3 regions of the Cryobacterium sp. TS_SC_7 genome follow, and region 2 is predicted to be linked to each of the others. Evidence: predicted binding sites of a transcription regulator. Region 2 holds the regulator's gene; each other region holds the start of a gene.
The links. The regulator LexA, encoded in region 2, represses DNA repair genes until DNA is damaged. The targets are predictions, from matches to a motif close to TCGAACANNTGTTCGA.
Positions count from the first base shown of each region.

Region 1 (2,263 bases), 1.2 Mb from region 2:
GACAGCAGGGGCAGACCCGCCGCAGCGAGGGCGAGCAGAAGCAGCACGGCGAAGAAACCCTTGCGCGCCCCGAGTACGGCACCGGCCAGCATCACCCCGAGGGTCTGGAAGGTGATCGGCACGGCGACGGCCCCGATGCTCAGGGCGCCGGGCAGGCCGAGCGCGGCGATGAGGGCGGCGAAGATGGCGATCTGCGCCAAGTCTCGAACGCTCAGGATGCGGGGGGCGGGGGTGCGGGCAGGGTGGGTGCTGGCAGTCATGTCCTTCAATCTAGGATTCGGCGGCACCCCGATCCCGAAGAAGACCTACAAAGAATGCTGCTGAACTCTATAGCGGCCCGTCTCCATCTCCGTCTCCGTCCCCGTTCCCATTCCCATTCCCGCCCTCGGCCGAGGTCGGGGTGGCCGCTGGGCGGGGTTTCTGCGGGTAGAGCGTCTCCCCGCGCGCAAGCATGTCGATGTAGGTCGTAATCTTCGCGGCGCGAGTCTCCGGCCGTTTCACACTGCCGAGGCGGAACAGGATCGCGAACCGGTTCTGGGCTGTGAGCGTCCGGAAGAATTCTGCGGTAGCCGGGTTGGCATCGAGGGCGGCCTGGAGGTCATCGGGAACGGGACTCTCCTTCTGGCTGTATGCCGCCTCCCAGCGGCCGTCGGCCTTCGCGCGGTCGACCTCCGCCAACCCGGCCGGCTGCATCCGCCCTTCGGCGATGAGGGTCAGGGCCGAATCCCGGTTGCGCTGGGACCACAGGCTCCGGGCCCGCCGGGGGGTGAATCCCTGCAGGAAGTAGTCGGCGTCGAGGGCGCCCGACTGCCCGTCGATCCAGCCGAAGCACAGTGCCACTTCGAGCGCCTCCGGATAGGTGATCCCCGGCGCGGATGAGTTCTTCTTGCGCAGCTGCAACCGGATGCCGTCGTGCCTGAGATTACTTTCCAGCCACGCCGCCCACTCCGCCGTGGTGGCGAACAGCAGTACTGGTTTGTCGGAATGGGCGACCATGGCGCCCATAGTAGGGGTCCTCGCCGCCGGGGCAACCGCCGCCCTGCGCCGCCGCGGGGGTTCGCAGCCTTCGACGGCCCTCCTCCGGTGGTCGAGCTTGTCGAGACCCGGCGGCCCTCCTTCGGTGGTCGAGCTTGTCGAGACCCGGCGGCCCTCCTTCGGTGGTCGAGCTTGTCGAGACCTGGCGGCCCTCCTTCGGTGGTCGAGCTTGTCGAGACCTGGCGGCCCGCCTTCGGTGGTCGAGCTTGTCGAGACCCGGCGGCCCTCCTTCGGTGGTCGAGCTTGTCGAGACCCGGCGGCCCTCCTTCGGTGGTCGAGCTTGTCGAGACCTCGCGGCCCGCCTTCGGTGGTCGAGCTTGTCGAGACCTCGTAGAACACGACTTCTACATTCGTTCAAATTTTGGTGATAGACTCTCGACTACACCTACTAGTTCTGGTATTCTCGACACATGACCACCACCGCAGATGATCTCAGAACGGCAACGGATGCCGTCGCCCGCCTGGGCTCCTCCTGCGCCGACTACGAGGCTCTTCCCGATGCCGAGGTGCTGGCCGGCCAGAAGCAGATCGCAGCCGCCCGGCGGCTCCTCGACACCCGGTCGGCGTGGATGGCGGCAACCATCGCCCGTCGCTCGCGACCCGAGCTCGGGCACTCCGGACTGGCCGCGCAGCAGGGGTTCCTCTCGCCCGAGGCACTCATCCAGACGGTGACCGGGTCGACGAAGAACGACGCCTTCAAGCTCGTCGCGGTCGGCACGATGATGGCCGATGCTGAGGCGGCGGAGAAACTGGTCGAGGCTGCCGTGGAATCATCCGATGTGGATGCCGCCGCGGTCGCTTCTTTCGCCGCGAAGGTGCCGTGGCAGGCGCCGATCGCCCACGCCGTCACCGACGGCACCCTCTCGGTCGATGCGGCCGAGTCGATCCGTACCGGCCTCGGCGAGATCGATGCCGCGGTCACCGCCGAGAGGCTCGGCACCGCCCTCGAGTCCCTCCTCATTGAGGCCGCGTCACTGAATGTCGATCAGGTCTTCAAACTCGCCCGGCGGATGCGCGACCAGCTCGACGAAGCCGGCATCGCCGCCCGGGAGAAGCAGGCGCACGACGATCGGTTCCTGCGGGTCTACCGGCTCGGCAACGGCAAGGTTCGCCTGAATGGGCTCTTCGCCCCGGAAGACGGCGAATTCGTGCTCTCGACTTTCGACTCCGTGACCAGCCCTCGCCGTGGCGGGGTGCGTTTCGTCGACAAGGACAAGGCCGCGTGGGC
Region 1 is NZ_CM149589.1:1,155,108-1,157,370, reverse strand. It holds gene AC0J5J_RS05390 (biotin transporter BioY) at 1-260, opposite strand, end outside; gene AC0J5J_RS05385 (YdeI/OmpD-associated family protein) at 328-996, opposite strand; gene AC0J5J_RS05380 (DUF222 domain-containing protein) at 1,446-2,263, shown strand, end outside.
Region 1: AC0J5J_RS05380 (DUF222 domain-containing protein) is a predicted target of LexA. The motif match lies at 1,367-1,382, and genes of this name have one in related genera.

Region 2 (2,263 bases):
ATTGAATGGTCACGTAGTCGAAGGCCGTGGCCACACGGCCGACCGTCGAGCTCTCGGCGGCTGCCAGTCCGCCGTTCAGAACGACGACGAATGCCGCGGCCACGAGCGGAAGGCCCGCCAGCGCCGTGAAAACAACGCGACCGCGCCGGGTCAGACGCAGTCGGCTGCGCCCTGTCGCGATGGGGGCGCCAAGATCAAGTGCAGTGCTCATATCCAACCTCCTGTAAGAAGACGCATCCGGCTCTCGGCCGGGAGAGCCGGATGCGAACTTATGTTCCGAATGTATATTCGATATTTCGAACAATCAAGCCCTATTCGGTACTTTCTGAAAAGATTTTTCCGACACACTCGAATACATGTTTGTTTTCTGAGCGTGAGATGGATACAGTTTCGATTGTCTGTTTGAAACTCAATCAGGCACCCCCGACATTCGCGTGAAACGGTCGCCGTCACGGCTGCTGCCAGCGCACCACTCAACACGAGGAGCGACGAACGTGGCACAAGACACCAGCGGTCCCCGCGACAAGGGCGGCACCAGACGGCGCAAGAGCCTGAGCGAGAAACAGCTCGCCATCCTCGACGTGATCCAGCGCTCGGTCAGCCAGCGCGGTTATCCGCCGAGCATGCGCGAGATCGGCGACGCCGTCGGGCTCGCCTCCCTGTCGAGCGTCACCCACCAGCTCAACCAGCTTGAACTGAGCGGTTATCTGCGCCGCGACCCGAATCGTCCCCGCGCCCTCGAAGTTCTGATCGAGATTCCGCAGTCGCCCGAAGACGCCACGTCCGGCACGGAGAGTTTCCACACCGGGGTCCAGGTCGGTGATGCCGCGATGGTGCCGCTCGTCGGCCGCATTGCGGCCGGAATTCCGATCACCGCCGAACAGCAGATCGACGAGATCTTCCCGCTCCCCCGCCAGCTCGTCGGTAAGGGCGATCTCTTCATGCTCAAGGTGACGGGCGAGTCCATGATCGACGCGGCCATCATGGATGGTGACTGGGTCGTCGTTCGGCAGCAGAAGACCGCGGAGAACGGCGAGATCGTCGCGGCCATGCTCGACAACGAGGCCACCGTGAAGGTGTTCCGCCAGCGCGACGGACACACCTGGCTGCTCCCCCGCAACACGAACTTCGAACCGATCGTCGGCGACCACGCCGAGATTCTCGGCAAGGTCGTGGCGGTGCTGCGCTCGGTGTAGGCCGGATCACGGCTCGGGGTCTCGCGGTCTCGACAGGCTCGACCAGCGTCGTGGAGACTCTGATTTGTCGGGTCACCACAGGGTTCAGGAGGCCGGGCACGAACACCGTTTTTCGGTGTCGTGCCCGGCCTTCTGCGTGGGTGCGGCCGGCGCGGACTACGCGGGAACGGCCAGGCGCGTGCGCACGGCGCGGGTGGCGGCGAGCATGTTCCGCAGAGACTGCACCGTCTCGGCATAGCCCCGGGTTTTCAGGCCGCAATCCGGGTTCACCCAGATCTGGCCGGACGGGATGGCCCGGGCGGCCCGCTCGAGCAGGTCGGTCAGCTCGGCGACACTGGGAACCCGCGGCGAGTGGATGTCCCACACACCCGGGCCGATCCCGTGGTCGAAGCCGGAGGTCTGGATATCCCCGACGACCTCCATGCGCGACCGTGCCGCCTCAATGCTGGTCACGTCGGCGTCCAGATTACGGATCGCGTCGATGACGACGCCGAATTCGGAATAACACAGGTGCGTGTGGATCTGCGTCGCCTCGGCCGCACCGGCGGTGGCCAGGCGGAACGAGCCCACCGACCAGTCGAGGTATTCTGCGTGGTCCTCCTTCTTCAGCGGCAGCAGTTCTCGCAGTGCGGGCTCGTCGACCTGGACGATCTGAATTCCCGCTCTCTCGAGGTCGGCGATTTCATCGCGGAGCGCCAGGGCCACCTGCCGGGCCGTGTCGCCGAGCGGCTGGTCATCGCGCACGAACGACCACGCGAGGATCGTCACCGGGCCGGTGAGCATCCCCTTCACCGGTTTGAGCGTCAGACCCTGGGCGTACGCCGACCACTCGACCGTGATCGGCTGCGGCCGGGACACATCTCCCCAGAGGATCGAGGGGCGCACGCACCGGCTGCCGTACGACTGCACCCAGCCGTTCTCGGTGACGGCGAACCCGTCGAGATTCTCGGCGAAGTACTGCACCATGTCGTTGCGCTCCGGCTCGCCGTGCACCAGCACGTCGAGGCCGATTTCTTCCTGCACCGTGACCACGCGCGCTATCTCGGCCCGCATCAGGTCTCGATAGT
Region 2 is NZ_CM149589.1:3,296,514-3,298,776, reverse strand. It holds gene AC0J5J_RS15150 (LysM peptidoglycan-binding domain-containing protein) at 1-211, opposite strand, end outside; gene lexA (transcriptional repressor LexA) at 495-1,196, shown strand; gene metE (5-methyltetrahydropteroyltriglutamate--homocysteine S-methyltransferase) at 1,353-2,263, opposite strand, start outside.

Region 3 (2,263 bases), 330 kb from region 2:
GTACGAACCGGTTCTGTTCTTTCCGGCGTCGCTGCTGATCGTCGGGGCGCACTATTTCGTCTTCGTGTCCCTGTACGGCACCAGGATCTTCGCGGTACTCGGCGGAACGCTGGTGGCCCTGGGCGCAATCGGCATGTTCCTCGTGCCCGGAATCGGCGCCGTCAGCGGTTGGATCGGAGGCGCGGTCTTCCTGGTCTTCACTCCGGTCCTGCTGCGCAGCGGGCGCCGCGCCTGAACACGCGGGCTCGCGACCTCCAGCTGGCGCGTGCGACGGATGCGGGCAGTAGCGTTCCGCACGGATGCCGCAGACTGGGCAGATGGATGAGTGCGCCATTGACGCAGACGGCCCGGCGTGCCCGGCGTGCGGGACCGAGATGGCCCCCGACGGTGTGGACACGGCCGAGGGACTCGAGTCCTGTCACCGTTGCCCACGTTGCAAGCTGGTCGTCGTGGTTTCAGGCTTCTGGGCGGAGTGAAACGGATGTCGCCGACCCAGTACCGCAGGTCGCCAACGGGCCGGGAGGTCGGTCGGCCGGGTCACGGACCCCGTGGAATTGATCATGTGCGAGAGGGCCGCGGCGGATGACGGCTCGGGAACGTCGATCATCCCGGGGACATCCGTCTCGCCGAAGGCGAAATAGTAGCTCTCCAGCGAGCCGCCCACCGAGGTGAGAGCCGAGACGAGTGCCTTCCGGCGACGGGTGCCGCCTTCGCGCATCAGGCCTGTGATTCTTTCGCTCACGTAATTCACTTCGAGCAGATACTTGCTCATGGTTATCTACCGTCCTGTGTGTTCAGGTCTCGAGCATCCCGAGGAGTGCCCGAGACCTGTTGCGCGGCGACCTGTCGAGACCCCCGGTGGTCGAGCCCGCTCCCGGTGGTCGAGCCTGTCGAGACCCGGCGAGCCGACCCTGCTCCCGGTGGTCGAGCTTGTCGAGACCCGGCATGCCGACCCTGATCATTTAGAACACGACTTCGAAAACTAGCTCACAAATATGTGACAGACTCTCGACTACGCGTACTATTCCTGATATCCTCAACGCATGACCACCACCGCAGACGACCTCAGAACGGCAACGGATGCCGTCGCCCGCCTGGGCTCGTCCTGCGCCGATTACGAGGCTCTTCCCGATGCCGAGGTGCTGGCCGGTCAGAAGCAGATCGCGGCAGCCCGGCGGCTCCTCGATACCCGGTCGGCGTGGATGGCGGCGACCATCGCCCGCCGCTCCCGGCCCGAGCTCGGCCACTCCGGTCTCGCCGCGCAGCAGGGGTTCCTCTCACCGGAGGCGCTGATCCAGACGGTGACCGGCTCAACCAAGAACGACGCCTTCAAGCTCGTCGCCGTCGGCACGATGATGGCCGACGCCGAAGCGGCGGAGAAGCTCGTCGAGGCGGCCGTGGACGCACCCGACAGTGATCCCGGTCTCGTCGCCGCTTTCGTGGCGAAGGTGCCGTGGCAGGCGCCGATCGCCCGGGCGGTCACCGACGGCAGCCTCTCGGTCGACGCGGCCGAGTCGATCCGTTCCGGTCTCGGCCAGATCGACGCCGCGGTCACCGCCGAGAAGCTTGGCACCGCCCTCGAATCCCTCCTTGTCGAGGCCGCGTCACTGAACGCCGACCAGGTCTTCAAGCTCGCCCGCCGCATCCGCGACCAGCTCGACGAGGCCGGCATCGCCGCCCGGGAGAAGCAGGCCCACGACGACCGGTTCCTGCGGGTCTACCGGCTTGGCAACGGCAAGGTGCGCCTGCACGGCCTCTTCGCACCCGAAGACGGCGAGTTCGTGCTGTCCGTGTTCGACTCCGTGACCAGCCCTCGCCGCGGCGGGGTGCGTTTCGTCGACAAGGAGAAGGCCGCCTGGGCGAAACGTGTGCAGGATGACCCGCGCAGCACGGAGCAGATCGCCGCCGACGCCCTGGTGCAGTTGCTGAAGATCGCCGGTGAGGCCGACCAGGGCCGGGTCTTCGGCGGGCGCTGCCCAGCGGTGCGGGTGATCGTGACCGAGAAGGCCCTGAAGCCGGGACAGCCGGCCGCCCCGGAGACCGCCGAAGCAATCGAAACCCGCGAAGCCGCCGCCCACGGTCAGATCGAAGGAAACCCCGTCCCGATCTCGCAGGAGACCATCGACCGGCTGCTCTGCGACACCGGAACCCGCGGCATCCAGGTTGACGACACCGGACAGATCATCAACGTCGGACGTGACCGACGTCTCTTCACCGAGGCGCAGCGCGCCGCGATGGGGGTCCGTGACGGGGGCTGCCGCTG
Region 3 is NZ_CM149589.1:2,963,359-2,965,621, forward strand. It holds gene AC0J5J_RS13625 (DUF7010 family protein) at 1-235, shown strand, start outside; gene AC0J5J_RS13630 (GYD domain-containing protein) at 419-772, opposite strand; gene AC0J5J_RS13635 (DUF222 domain-containing protein) at 1,044-2,263, shown strand, end outside.
Region 3: AC0J5J_RS13635 (DUF222 domain-containing protein) is a predicted target of LexA. The motif match lies at 964-979, and genes of this name have one in related genera.